One region of the Candidatus Villigracilis saccharophilus genome, then DNA from elsewhere that is predicted to be linked to it. Evidence: riboswitches for the same ligand, from Rfam matches in the RefSeq annotation. Region 1 holds a riboswitch; each other region holds the start of a gene.
The links. Region 1 has a riboswitch for cyclic di-GMP ahead of IPL17_RS22390 (transposase). Riboswitches for the same ligand answer to the same signal wherever they lie in the genome.
Positions count from the first base shown of each region.

Region 2: linked by a shared signal. The riboswitch ahead of IPL17_RS18900 (bifunctional metallophosphatase/5'-nucleotidase) and the one ahead of IPL17_RS22390 (transposase) in region 1 are both predicted to bind cyclic di-GMP.
Region 3: linked by a shared signal. The riboswitch ahead of IPL17_RS06780 (response regulator) and the one ahead of IPL17_RS22390 (transposase) in region 1 are both predicted to bind cyclic di-GMP.

Region 1 covers NZ_JADJSO010000071.1:39,421-44,270, forward strand. Annotated here, with positions in the region: gene IPL17_RS22375 (hypothetical protein) at 1-727, shown strand, start outside; gene IPL17_RS22380 (S24 family peptidase) at 724-2,034, shown strand; gene IPL17_RS22385 (hypothetical protein) at 2,092-2,412, opposite strand; cyclic di-GMP riboswitch class I at 2,643-2,733, shown strand; gene IPL17_RS22390 (transposase) at 2,814-3,362, shown strand; gene IPL17_RS22395 (restriction endonuclease) at 3,415-4,266, shown strand; gene IPL17_RS22400 (hypothetical protein) at 4,179-4,781, shown strand; gene IPL17_RS22405 (histidine kinase N-terminal 7TM domain-containing protein) at 4,837-4,850, shown strand, end outside.
Region 2 covers NZ_JADJSO010000059.1:73,017-77,866, reverse strand. Annotated here, with positions in the region: gene IPL17_RS18900 (bifunctional metallophosphatase/5'-nucleotidase) at 1-1,585, opposite strand, end outside; cyclic di-GMP riboswitch class I at 1,740-1,822, opposite strand; gene IPL17_RS18895 (response regulator) at 2,037-2,654, shown strand; gene IPL17_RS18890 (DinB family protein) at 2,641-3,513, shown strand; gene IPL17_RS18885 (hypothetical protein) at 3,559-4,530, opposite strand; gene IPL17_RS18880 (SIS domain-containing protein) at 4,653-4,850, opposite strand, start outside.
Region 3 covers NZ_JADJSO010000015.1:158,750-163,599, reverse strand. Annotated here, with positions in the region: gene IPL17_RS06790 (FtsX-like permease family protein) at 1-976, shown strand, start outside; gene IPL17_RS06785 (efflux RND transporter periplasmic adaptor subunit) at 995-2,122, shown strand; cyclic di-GMP riboswitch class I at 2,210-2,296, shown strand; cyclic di-GMP riboswitch class I at 2,376-2,469, shown strand; gene IPL17_RS06780 (response regulator) at 2,601-3,812, shown strand; gene ruvB (Holliday junction branch migration DNA helicase RuvB) at 3,894-4,850, shown strand, end outside.

The DNA of each region.
Region 1 (4,850 bases):
TACCTGCCCGCAGATCGAAGAAATCATCGTCACCGCGTGGACAAAGGACGGCATTCGCATTGACATAAAAGCAAAAGGCGAATTCTTCATGACACCAAATTCGGAAAAAGGCAGGGAAGGGAATGAACTCTACGAATACAACGCGGGGGCAACTCGCAAAGCAGTGGAGGAAGCTCTCTCCAGCGGCAAGGAAGGTCACGAATGGTCAAAATCTGCCATGGGCAAAGCCAATGGATTGCTGGGTGAATACATCGCCAGCAGATATCTTGAAGAAATATTTATCGCCAGCGCTAATGGCGGTCAACTTCTCTCCACAGAAACAATGCGTGAAATATTAAAAAATATTAATGCCAAACTACAAGTGAATGGTGTTTCACTTGCCTACCTGCAGATTATAGATGTAGAGTTACCGGAAGAAATCAAACGCCAAAGAATTCGAATTTGGGAAACAGGACACGCAACCCATGCAACAGTCACGCAAGGCGAAGTAAAAGCGTATCAACTGCGCGCACAGAAAAGAGCGCTGGCGGAAATGGCCCGCGATATGGTTTTTACACTCGCCAATGGACTTGACCGCATGGATACCACCAACTTCACAGCAAAGCTTTTGACATCCATATATGGAGTCATTAATCAAGGCATGAAAAATCCCCGCACTTATACAAATTCAACACCCAAGAGAATGCCCGACGGCGTTGAATCTTTTCCCCTGGATGAAGAAGTATGAAAGAAGAGATCATTGCGATCATCAACAAACTTGAATGTAATGAAAACTCATCGCGCTTGAGAGCATGGGCTTACAATTTAAGCGCTTCACGGCCAGATGATTTACAAAGCGCAATCAACTGTTTGCTCGATGCGTTACAACAAACCAACATTCAAAGCCATTCACAAAAAGGGTTTTATTACTTGTTTTTAGGATGCGCGTATTATGAACAAGGAGATCATCCCAACTCAAGGGACTGTCTTTTGCAAGCCATTAACAAATTGTCAGACACAGAAGTGAATAACCCTGTTGCGCATTGGCTGCTTGGGGTAAATTACAGCAAAATGAAGGATTTCCCAAGCGCCCGACGTGAATTAGAAAATGCTTTGCAGCTTCTTAAGACAAATACCAGCCTAAGCACACCTAGAACAGAAGCAAAAAGCAGAAAGAAAAAAGAACTGAAATTAGATATCCAAGAGACCCTTGAAAAATTTTCCAACGAACCTCTTTTTCGGGTCGTGGACTCCCCGTCGGCTAAAAATAATGGGGCATCTAAAAAAGAAAGTCCAACAGGTGATACGGAAAACGTCGAAAGCAAAACCTCCCAGGAGAATTCATCTGCCAGATCATCTCCCACAACCCAAGAGAAAGAAAAAATAATTTATCAAGAAACACATACTGGTAGGAACGTTTCATTCCAATTCATTCAAACCATTACGCCGGCATCCATTCCAAGTTTTCAAAACACATCAACTGGAAAATCAATCGAAAGTCATTTAGAAAACAATAAAACTTCCCCATTTGAAGAAACGCGTACAGACGGATACCTATCACTACAGTCCCTGCCGGTCTATGAACAGATGGTCGCGGCAGGCAAATCCGGGAAACCCGAAATAGGTTTAAATATAACCGGCGCTGCTGAAGCAAGGATTATTTTTCTTAATAACCAGCCGCACGATGTGCATCCGCTCAAGCGGACATCAAATGAAATCAAGATAGCCTCTAAAGAAATAAATTGGGGCTGGGTAAAAGTTGCCGGTCACAGCATGAATAACATTGCAAATAAAACATCCATCAAGAACGGCGATTTTGTTTTAATACTCTTCGTCCCTGCGGCAGATGAAAACGATATTGTTTTGGCGTCGTTTGAGGACCAACAAACAACACAAAGTTTTTTAACGGTAAAAAGATATCGAAAAGATCGGCAAATCCTTAAATCTGAAACCACAGAAAAGGGAGATGAATATAATGATATACATTTAGGGGATAAAAATAACGCCAAGATCATTGGCGTTATTTACGCAGTGGCAAAACCTTTCGATTCCTAATTAATATAAATTCATCTACTCTGCAAATAATATATCCCGATACATGGGAAAACAAGGTCAGCGGTCATCAATTATTAGATTAACGCTGGCTGTGCCGGTGGCGTGTCCGCTTAATAAACTGGCAGCTCTTTGCAGGATCTTCACCACTTTTCCGCGGGTCTTTTGATTACTCAGGCCGTTGACAGAGATGCTATGTTTGGGCTTTCTATTCACGAAAAATTCCGTGTTGATGCTCAGGTGAAAATTTTCGTCGTTTTTATCAAGGTCTCTTTCAAGCATGTCGATCACTTCTTCTGTGAAATCGAAAAAACTCTTCGCAGAAACATCATCCTCCGAAGTTAATATTTCAATGCCGTTGAAAACAACTTTTTTATCCATAAACATTGGCCTCGTCCTACTTTCTTTCCTAGGCGTTATAAGTAGACCAAGCATATCTGCTTAATAAAAAAAAAACATTGCTAAAGTATATTAAATCCATGCGGAAACTATGACCACATTTATTGATGCTGGTTGATATACATCAACGCACTCGGCTCCACTCCAGCCTCACATATCTCATCCTTAATATTTCCAAAATAATTTTTTTTTGTTTTATAATACTGAAATACAATGGAAAAAAGCAAACTCGCAGAAATGCGAGGACGCAAAGTCATGGGTCTAAGGTTGTGTTCATGCAATTAGGATTGCCAGACCGCCAAAAGGCATTTTTTAATGCTCTGCGGGGGTTTTAATTGCCCACTTTTTCCCGTTCTCAGGTATAATTTTTATAAAGGGAATAAATGCAGAATAACAAGTCTGATTTGGATGATGGTAATCTGGACTTTGTAGATCAAAATGACACAAAGCTCAGTAATACCTTTTCTTTATTTCATACAAAAGAAGAGGATGTTCTTGATTCAGACCCGGAAGTCATACTTGAGCCTATTCACTCCGAGTCATACGACCTGAGTTACACGTGTCTCCTTATTCCCCGTTTTCCTGCGCATCAATTAAAAGGGGATTTAGTAGAGTATTTATCACAGTGGCTGCAACAGATCTGTATTTCGTATGGCTGGCGACTAGAGTTCACCACAGTCAATCCTGAATATTTCCAATGGGGAGTGCGTGTAAATGCTTCAGTTGCCCCCTCGCAGTTTATGCATACTATACGAAATGAAACTTCAAAATTCATTCTCTCAAATTTTGGGCGTATAGCACAAGAGAATTTGTCCAATGATTTTTGGGCGCCTGGTCATCTGGTCGTGCTAGGAATACGCCCCCACCCCAACGAAATGATCGTGCAATATATCCGCTTGATGCGCCGACAGCAGGGTTTATATACCCTGTGATATTTGGGAATCATACAGGCAGAAAACAAAACATCCAAACAGGATTCTACAAATGTCCAACTTGACAATAAAGAGGGTGGGCGAATTATTACGTAGTGTATTCGAAATCCTGTGGGACAAGCCGGACGGATTGACAGCAAAAGAAGTATTATCGCTCATCCCCATAACCAATCAATTAAGCGAGGATGAATTAAGATATTCCTCCAAATCGAATTTACCGCGTTATGAAAGAATTGTGCGGTTAGCTACGATTCCACTTGTGCACGCAGGGTGGCTGTTAAAAACTGAAAAAGGACGCTGGTACATTACCGAAGAAGGCTATCAGGCCTGCAGAAGGTTTGTTAATGTACAAGACTTTTACAAAGAGGCCATGCGCCTTTATGAAGCGCGCAAACAAGCAGTTCCCGAAAGCATAATGGTTATGGAGATCGCGCAGGAAGCTGCATGGGGGCAGATCGAAAGCCATTTACGTCAATTACACCACACCAAACTTCAAACCATGCTTGCCGAACTCTTGCGTGCAATGGATTATCACCCTTCATGGATCGCGCCGCCTGAAAAAGAACGCGGTCACATTGATCTGATTGCATTCGTAGATCCAATTGGCGCGAAGGGACAAAGGATCATAGGGCAGATCAAGCACAGAGGTCAGGCGGTAACATTGGAAGGCATCAGAAGTTTCCTGTCCACCCTGGGGCCAAATGATTATGGCGTGATCTTTTCCATCGGCGGTTTTACAAATGAAGCCATGCAGGCACTGGCATCCGGAAACTTCCAGAAAATAACATCACTAAACAGCGGCGCCTTTTTCGATCTGTGGAAGCAGTACTACAACCAATTAAACCGCGAAGCACAAGATCTACTACCTTTAAAAATAATTTACTTCCTTTCCAAAGATCAATAGAACGTGAAGATTCCTTAATCATGGCAAAACAAGATTTTCACAGCAAATCATTCAAAGAAGGGATTGAAATCCTGACGGATGAAATTAATCTTGCCATTCACTGGCAAAGACCGAGCATTTTGCTCGCGATCCACAAATCAAAACCGGAACAGATCAAAGCCCAAAAGGCTCTTGAAAAAGAAATTATAAAATGGGATCAGAAAGTCAAATTGATCAAGGCAACGGGTAAAACAGATGTGATCGACGCAATATGCAAAACAAAAAATCACAATGAAATTGTTTTTTTTGTATCAGAGCTGGGGATTGTAGGTGGGCAAGTGAACGGCACGATTTTTAGCGCCCTTAACATGCACAGAGAACTTCTGGTGGAACAATCCATCCGCGTTGTGTTCTGGTTGACAGAACTTGAATCGGAAAGTTTGCCGCACCTGGCCCCAGACTTTTGGGCGTTTCGTCACCGTGTCGTCGAGTTTTCTGCAAGCCGTGGAACAAAGAAAGCCGCCCAGCACGGGTGATTTTAATTAGCGCCATTCCAATTCATTAAAAATATGCAACTACCCATTATTAAATTTGCTGCTGGTTCC
Region 2 (4,850 bases), on a different contig from region 1:
TGTCACCGCCGTCGGCAAGGAAGCTATTCACTGTCACACGGTATGTGGAGGTATCACTGATCGCAACACCATTAAGCATCATGTTCGAGATCTTGCTTCCAACAGGCGCAGACAGGCTCCAGCTATATGTAAATCCATTGGAGATCTGCAAGATACGATTTTGGCCTGCAGCGGGATTGTTAAACTGCTGTTCCAAGACCGCCTTGATCTGAGTTCCCGTCATGGTAATGGTCGTCAAATTATTACCGAATGGCTGGACCGCGAACGATTCGCCGTAGGTAACCTTCCCATCGCCTTCACCGGCCGTACTGCCCGCAAAATTCAGGTCAGTACGGATTCCGCCCGGATTCATAAAAGCGATCACAGCCCCGCCGTTGGCTGGATCTGCCGTGGCATACAATTGCGCATCTGCGATCACATCACCCAAAGCCGACTCGCCTGCGGCATTATTGGTACGTGTGATCGTGGCAGTAATCACTCCAATAACACGGTTGGCAAGCGGGGCGGCAATTGCATTATATTTAGCGATGAGCGCGGTGATGAAACCATCCTTTGCGACATCACGAGTAACAATATTGTTATTGGCAGACATGCTGACAACTTCACCTGACTTGCGATTGATCGTCAGGTCAACATCGGTCACAACACGTCCAAAGGATGCGGCACTCGTAACGAGCATATTATTGATCGTACAGTTATACGCATTGTGAGTATGTCCGCTGATGACCACATCCACTTCCGGGTCAAAGCGATTGACGATATCTACAATGGCACCGGAAATACCCTCACAGCCATTGTAAGGAGCGGGAGCCACCTGGGCGCCGCCTTCATGGATCAGAACTACAATGGTTTGGACACCTTCTTTCTTAAGCTCAGGGATCAGAGCATTGACGGTATCAGCTTCGTCCAAAAAGGTAAGACCGGCAACACCTGAAGGCGTAACAATACTCGGCGTACCCTCGAGCGTCATGCCAATAAAGGCAACCTTGACACTATTAAATTCACGGATCTTATAGGCAGGGAAGAGAGTCTTGAGATCTTCGTCTTTGTTTTTCTTACTGTCATCATCATCTTCATCATCGCTATCATTAAAAACAACATTGGCAGCCAGATATTTAAACTTTGCTCCCGCAAAATCATCGCCGTCCAAACAACCATCAACAGGATGGCAACCGCCTTTTTGCATGCGTAACAACTCAACAAAACCTTCATCGAATTCGTGATTGCCAACAGCATTAAAATCCAGACCCATCGCATTGAAAGCTTCAATGCTTGGTTCATCATGGAAAAGTGCAGAAAGCAGCGGGCTTGCGCCGATCATATCGCCAGCGGATACCACAACAGTATTCGGATTGAGGGCGCGCAAGGTATTGATGTGAGTGGCAAGATATTCCGCGCCGCCAGCATTGATCGTTCCAATACGCCCGGACGAACCAGCTGGTGGTTCAAGGTTTCCATGAAAGTCATTAACAGCTAAGATTTGAACATCGACAGTCGGAGAAGGCTTGGCTGAAACAGTTGATACGATCAGGGTCGAAAGCAGAACCAGCAAAAGCAATATTGAGAAAACTTTTTTATTCTTCATTGGTGAAAAATCCTTTCCTTTGGCAAGTGAGAATTTGATTGTTAATTTGAAAAAGCATGTTCAAAATATCAGGACATTGGCAACAATGGTTTTATTATTTGTTTTCCATTCCTCCATTCCTATTAAATAAACACTGCCAAAGGGGTAAAAATCCTTCGGCAGTCTGGCGATCTGTATCACAACCACAGATCCATGACTTTGCGACACCACCTCACGATGGATTTGCCCATTTTTTCGTATCAGGTAATGTTGACAAACTATATCATAATTCATTGTTGATTTACAATGAATTTGTATAATACTTAAGTCCCATTGCTTTTTAACTTCGGTATATGCAAAAGTAAGGATCGTGAACTTAAGTTAAACAATATCCGCATGAGTTAATAGAAGTGTAATGGAATAAAAACATTTTTCCCATATACAAAGTGTCAAGAAGAGATAAAATAAAAGCATGGACACACAATCTGGTTATCTGTTAGTCGTGGAAGATATTCCCGACATCTTAAAATTATTGGATGCAACCCTAAAATTCAAAGGCTACCGGGTTCTTACTGCGCGAAACGGTGAAGAGGCACTGGAAGTTATTCAAAAGGAACGCCCGTTACTGGTCATCACCGATATCCTGATGCCCAAGATGGACGGATTCAGCCTTGTTCACAGATTAAGAATACATTCAGAAACACGCGCTATCCCGGTGATATTTTTATCAGCAACCTATGTCGCACCAGAAGATAAGGCATTTGCATTGAATATCGGAGCGACGCGTTTCATCGAAAAGCCGATCGACCTTGAACAGTTCATGCAAACGATCTCAGAACTTCTAAAAAAAGGAATCCCTGCTTCACAAGAGCCGCTTACTGAGCCTGATTTTTATAAAGGTTATCGGAAACGCCTTCAGATCAAACTCGACCAAAAAAATGCACAGATCGCCCGCACTGAACGCCTTCTAGAAACTCTTTCAGAAGAGGAAAAACTATCCTTCCAGGCATCACTTCAAATGGCTATTCAGGAACGCGAAGAGATTCAAAAACTGTTGAACCAGATACACGAGCATTTTGAAAAAAAATAACCTCCCCATGTTCAATTCTGAATTAATCAATGCTGTCGAAAACTTCTCAGCGCTCATGCTTCCACTTTCCGAAAAAGAACTAGACCGTAAATGGACATGGAAAGATCACGATGAAGAAGGAATCCGTTTTGCCTTCTTTGTGACGATTCAAGAACTACGGCAACTGGCTGTTCTGCTGACATCGACCCGCACACCGCTGACACAGGCGCAACATATCCTTGGTCAATACCATAAACAATACCTGGGTTTACAGGCTGTGGTCATTGGGGTTTCAAAAGAAGTTTCAGAACGCATACCAAATGATGGCGAATGGGCTATCCGCCAGGCTTATGCGCACATCCTTGGCGCTGAATTCTCCTTCCGCACGGTTATCCGTTACGCATTAGAACGTCACCGTGTTGCCCAATGGACGCCTGAAAGAATCCCCAAGCCCGAATATCCACGCCTATACGGCATAAACGAAAGTGAGTATGAATTTCTGATGGAGGGTCCGCTTGATGCAATGCTGGCATATCACCACGAACTGCATCCTTCGATCATTCAGGAATTTTCCAATATCACGGATCAGGAACTGGATTTGCCAGCCGCCTTTTGGGAAGAAACCCGCTTCCCCATTCGCCACCGCCTGCATCGTTTTGAAGCGCACATCATTCAGCACACCGTTCAAATCGACAAAACGCTAACCGCGGTCAGCCAAACCCCGAGCGAATCCAAACGGTTGATCCGGTATTTATTTTCTGCGCTGGCTGAAGTAAATGCGAAAATGATCAGCAGCGATAATTATCCGACAAGCAGTTCAGAATTGGCCAAGAATATAAATTTGAGAGTACGGGAAATTCAATCTGCGCTAGAGAATTAAACACTATAACAAAAGGACCGCGAAGTTTAATCGCGGTCCTTTCACTTATTTTGCAAATCTCATTTTGTGCCTAAAGTGCGCTGCACGGAAAATTCGGTCAAAGAATCCTTTATACCCATCCGCATCATACAAAATCATATAATCGGCGGGACCATAGTCAGAAGGCGGCAGCATAATGGCAGGATTGGGATTAATTTCCAAAATAAACAACTCCCCTTTTTCATTCATGCGAATGTCACAGCGTCCGTATCCCACCAACCCCATGGCAAGATACATCCGTTTTGCAATATCATGAAGGCGCGCAACCAATTCCGGGTCAATGACCCGCTTAAAATCAAACGGCACATCATAATTCCATTTTATATCCACATGCCAGAATTCTTCGTTGGGAGGAAATATCAATTCCGCTGGAGGATAGGCCACGGGATCGCTCAAATCATCCACATTGTCAACGACAAGGACATTGAACTCCTTGCCTACTATAAACTCTTCCATGCGAGCCGCGCCAAATTCGGAGCAAATCCTAGCCACCTGAGTCTTAACTTCTTCTAACGTGTCTGCGCGGGAATCCTTTGTCATACCGGTACTGCCGTAGCTCTTCGGATGTTTGATCATGATCGGGTAGCGAAGATTCTTAACTAGCTCTTCCGCCTCCAGAACATTTTTAACTTGATAGCCTCTTGCAAACCCAATCCTATTTGCATCGGCAACAGCCTGCATTTCCTCACGGGTGGGATCAAAACAATTGGAATGCGCACCAGTAAAAGGCAATTCCAATTCTTCCAGTGCCCGAACAACCTCTATGGCATCATAGCCTAATTCATCATCCTGCATATCTTCGAATTCGTAGCCCTCGCAGATGTTTAAAAAAACATCGAAATCTTTTCTGTCTGCCAACGCGCGAATCCTGTCTTTGACAGGCGAAGTCATGGTGATCATTTGCCAATCAAAATCCTTTATATATGGAGCTGGGTTAAAGTCAGCGATCACTTCGTCGGAAAGAATACACACGCGCATTGGAATACTCCTAGTTTAGGATAAAATATAATTTGCATTATGACATAAATCCACGCAAATACAAGATGAGCTATTCTTAATAATTTTTAGATAAAAAAACACAGACGAATGTCTGCGTTTTTTTATCTCGTTTCCGTAACTTTGCGAATACTGCGTGGCCGTTCAGTGTTGTACCCTTTTGCCTGCGTCAGGCGGTAAGCAAACATCTGCGCAGGGAGAATGCATATCAAAGGCGATAGCCATTCAGGCACATCAGTAGGAATTGTCAACGGAAGACTCGCAAGCGCCAAAGCTTTTTTATCGTTCGAGATCACGACAAG
Region 3 (4,850 bases), on a different contig from region 1:
TGATTTTGATCAACCTTATCGCTTGCGCGAGATCAGGCAGGTGCTGGCGCAGGTGGATGGAGTGAGCGATATGGAGGGCTGGCAGTTCGTCAGCGGGGAACTGTTGGATAAAAATGGGGCTGTATTGGAGAATATTAACATCTTCGGCCCACCCGCAGACAGTCTTCTCATTCAGCCCATTCTTGTAAAAGGTCGTTGGCTGCGCTCAGATGATGTCCGCAAGCTGGCTTTGAGCGAAGCCGCTTTGGGGTATTTCCCCGACATCCAGCCTGGAGATCATGTGCAGTTAAAGATCAATGGGCGTGAAGAAGATTGGGAAGTCATCGGCGTTTTTAAATTTGTAGACCGTGAAGGTATTTTGGCCTACGCGCCGTATGAATATATTTCGCAAATGAATAACCTTGCCAATCAATCCTATTCTTTCCGTTTGGTGACAGATAATCATGATCGGACGTATCAGGATGCAAAAGCGGAGGAGTTGGATAAGTTTTTCCGTGAACGCGGATTCAAGGTCCGTACCGCTGAGGCGGGACGCGCGGCACTGGATACTGCTGTGGAGAGTTTGGATACGCTGGTGGTCTTCCTGCTCATCATGGCGATCCTGACCGCAGTGGTGGGCGCGATGGGTTTGACTGGCACGATGGGCATGAATGTGTTGGAGCGCACGCGCGAGATCGGTATTATGCGCGCCATAGGCGCAGACGACCGCGCCGTGATGCGCACCGTCATTGCGGAAGGCTTTGTGATCGGTGCGATTTCTTTTGCGCTGGCGATCATCTTGTCGATCCCATTTACATATTTACTTTCCACCATTGTCAGTCTTGCGGTATTTGAAACGCCCATTGAAGTGGTGTTTACATTCACAGGATATGGGATCTGGTTTGGTCTGGTATTGGTGCTTTCCGTGGTTGCTTCCATTGTGCCGGCGCGCAATGCGGCGCGCTTGACCATTCGGGAAGTGCTGGCATATGAATAAAAAAATATAAGGTGAAAAATGAAAAAACAAATATCAATGATTGTTGTAATGATCGTCACGTTATCTCTTGTGCTTGCGGCTTGCGGAAATCAACCTGCGGTCACCGTGACGCCTGAGCCTGTAAACATCGTCTCCACGAATTCAGTGGTGGCTGAAGGACGCCTGAAACCTGTACAGGGAACGACCCTTTCATTTCTGGCGCGCGGAGTTGTTGAAGAGGTTCTCGTGAAGGCCGGTGACTCTGTCAGTGAGGGAGATGTCCTCGTGCGTCTCGCAAATACGGGCGGAGTGGAGGCACAGATCGTCGCCGCGCAAAATGCGTACGATACTTTGCTCCGTACCGAAGATGCCTCCCGCGCCAATCTCTGGCAGGCTTACATGGATGCTCAAATCGTGCGCGGCGTTGCAGAAAAGGAATGGGACGAGCTGAATGTGACGGATATCGAAGACCGCATTGACGATGATAAAGCCACCGTTGAAGACCGCCAGCAGGATGTGGAAGACAGGCAGGCTGACTTTGATAAATATAAAGATCTTGATAAGGATAATTCCAAACGCAAGACCGCCGAAGATGATCTCGAGAAGGCGCAGGAGGATCTGAATCTGGCATTGCGTAATCTCGAAGAGACAATCCGTGAACGCGATAGTGTGCGTGCTGCGTATGATGGTGCGCTAGGTTTGGAAGCTGAAGCAAAACATCAGTACGAGATCAGCCTTGATGGTCCGAATGCAGACCAACTTTCACTTGCCAAAGCTAACCTTGATGCGGCGAAGGATGCGCTTTCCAATTATTTGATCACTGCTCCGTTTGACGGGATCGTGGCGGATGTCAATGTGAAGGTCGGTGATCAGGTCGGCACGGAAACCCGCGCCGTCAGTATTGCGAATTTCAATTCATGGATCGTTGAAACAACGGACATCACCGAACTTGAAGTGGTCAACTTGAGCGTTGGTCAAAATGTAACGCTTGTGCCGGATGCTCTGCCTGACCTGACGCTGAATGGTACGGTCACTGAGATCAGCCAGGCCTATGTTCAACAAGGCGGTGACATACTTTATACGGTGCGCATTGCTTTGACGGACAGCGATCCGCGTTTGAAATGGGGCATGACCCTGGAAGTTTCTTTCCAGGAATCTGCACAGTAGATCTGTTCGCCGATCTGGCGGGAACCCCTATAACTAGAACATCTGAGTGATTGAATCTTGATTTTTTTCGTGCAATAATATAGGTGCTCCGAGAAAGAGCAAAACCGGGGAAACCCGGTGACGCAAAGTCATGGGTCTAACGCTGAACTGAGCCAGGACCGCCAGACTGCCGATAAAAGCAAAACCGCCAAAAGACGGTGACGCAAAGCCAAGAGTCTAAAACCAGTATAAGTTTCTGGTCAGGACCGACCGGCTGCCCGAAAGGCAAAATCAGGGAAACCTGATGACGCAAAGTTATGGGTCTACAATCACACTTTATTTGTGATCATGACCGCCAGACTGCCGAAGAGCAATCTTTTTTCAGGGATGACCTTTTTGATGGTCATCCCTGTTTGATTTATAATATGATGTGTAGAAGCGTTGCTGTTTTATTGGTTTGCAATGCGCTCAATACTTCGATAGATCAACAGGAGACATTATGGCCATTCGAATATTGGTTGTAGACGATACTGATCTGAATTTAAAGATGGTGAGCGCGATTCTTGGAAAAGACGGCTATGAAATAGTAACTGCCCGCAATGGCTTTGAGGCATTGGAGGTCATCAAAACATCTCCTCCCGCATTGGCCATTCTTGATGTGATGATGCCTGATATGGATGGTTACACCCTGTGCGGGCATCTTCGGAAAATCCCTTCCACCGCAAAGATACCGATCATAATTCTGACCGCCTTGAGTGGTGTTGAAGATAAAATTAAGGCTTTTGATTCAGGCGCTGATGATTTTTTGGCAAAACCCTTTGAACCGCAGGAATTGCGAGCCAGGATCAAGGTCTTGTTACGACGAGCCGTGGATGTCGTATCCACCACCGTTCACAGCACTGCAATGACTGGCAAGGTCATTGCGGTGTTTTCATTGCGCGGCGGGCTGGGTGTCTCCATGCTTGCGTCTAATCTTGCCGCCTCATTTTCACAAATTTGGGGAAGCCCTGCTGTGTTGGTGGACCTGGCATTTTTAAACGGGCAGAGCGCCCTTCTCCTGGATCTCCCGCTCCGAAATACGTGGTCTGATTTGGGACACTCTCCCGCGAAAGAAATGGATATGGACCTGATCAACTCGACCCTGTTGCGTCATGACTCTGGTGTGCATGTCCTTGCGTCTCCGCGCCGCCCTCAAGACGGGGAAGTGATTACTGCGGAACATGTCCAACGCGCCATTGAATTACTGCGCGCTCATTATCACTACATCATCCTGGATCTTCCGCACGATTTTTCTGAAACCACATTGGTCGGACTGGACATGGCGGACCAGATCCTGCTCATGCTCGCTCCTGAGACGGCGTCTGTCCGTTGCGCTGCGAATGCGCTGGAAACTTTTGATCAACTTAATTATCCGCCTGAGCGCATCAGCCTGATCTTGAACTGGCCTTTTAAGGGAAAAGGCCTACCGCGCGCTGGAATTGAAGGCGCATTGAAGAAGCAAATCGACGTAGTTATTCCTCATGCCGGTGAGGCGGTGGTTGCCTCGATCATGTACGGCAAGCCATCTACTTTGCAAAAACCCCTTGACCCTTTGGGCGCATTCCTTGAAGATCTCGCTTACCTTTACAGTATGGAAGAACATAAGCAGCATCCGCCGGAGAAACCTGGTGAAGGACTCAAGCGCGTAAAAGAAAGGTCGCATTCCAAATAAGATAAAACTCCGCCTCCCACATAACTGACAGTTGGGAGGCGGTTTATTGTGATGCAAACCCCTCAGGGTATAATCTGCGCCATGACAAAATCTCCCCGCCCCCTCGACCCCGAAGCCAAGCCTGATGACCGCGTGGACAATGCTCTGCGTCCTGAAAAGCTGAACGATTTGATCGGGCAGGATCAGGTCAAAGAGAATTTATCTATTCTCATCGCGGCGGCGCGCAAACGCGGCGAAGCTTTGGACCATGTCCTTTTTTATGGGCCTCCAGGCTTGGGAAAAACAACGCTCGCACATGTGCTTGCCAATGAGATGGGAGTCAACGTCAAAGTCACGGCTGGACCGGTCATTGAGCGCGCGGGTGATCTCGCCGCCATCCTTACCAACTTGCGCGCAGGCGATGTCCTGTTCATTGATGAAGTCCATCGTTTGGGACGCGCCGTGGAAGAAGTGCTCTATCCCGCCATGGAAGATTTCGCGCTGGACATTGTCATCGGCAAAGGGCCTTCCGCCCGTTCCATTCGTTTGAAACTTCCGCGCTTTACCATTGTTGGCGCTACAACCCGTTTGGCCTTGGTCACCGCTCCATTGCGGGCGCGTTTTGGCGCCGTCTATCGTTTGGATTATTATGATCTGACCGCCATGCAATCCATTGTCTCGCGTGCCGCGCGGATGTTGAAAGTGGAAGCCGAAACAGACGGGATTACAGAAATGGCGCGCCGCGCCCGTGGGACTCCGCGTGTGGCGTTGCGCCTGTTGCGCCGTGTGCGTGACTTCGCCCAGGTCCGCGCGGATGGGATCATTACAAAAAAGGTTGCCAAAGAAGCGCTGGACTTGCTTCAAGTTGATCCGCTCGGGCTCGATGATGTGGATCGCCGCGTGTTAAAGACCATCATCGAAAAATATAACGGCGGACCCGTTGGCTTGAACACCATCGCCGCATCCATCAGCGAAGAACAGGACACCATCATGGATGTGGTCGAGCCGTATCTGCTACAACTAGGCTTCCTTGACCGCACCCCTCAAGGCCGTGTCGCC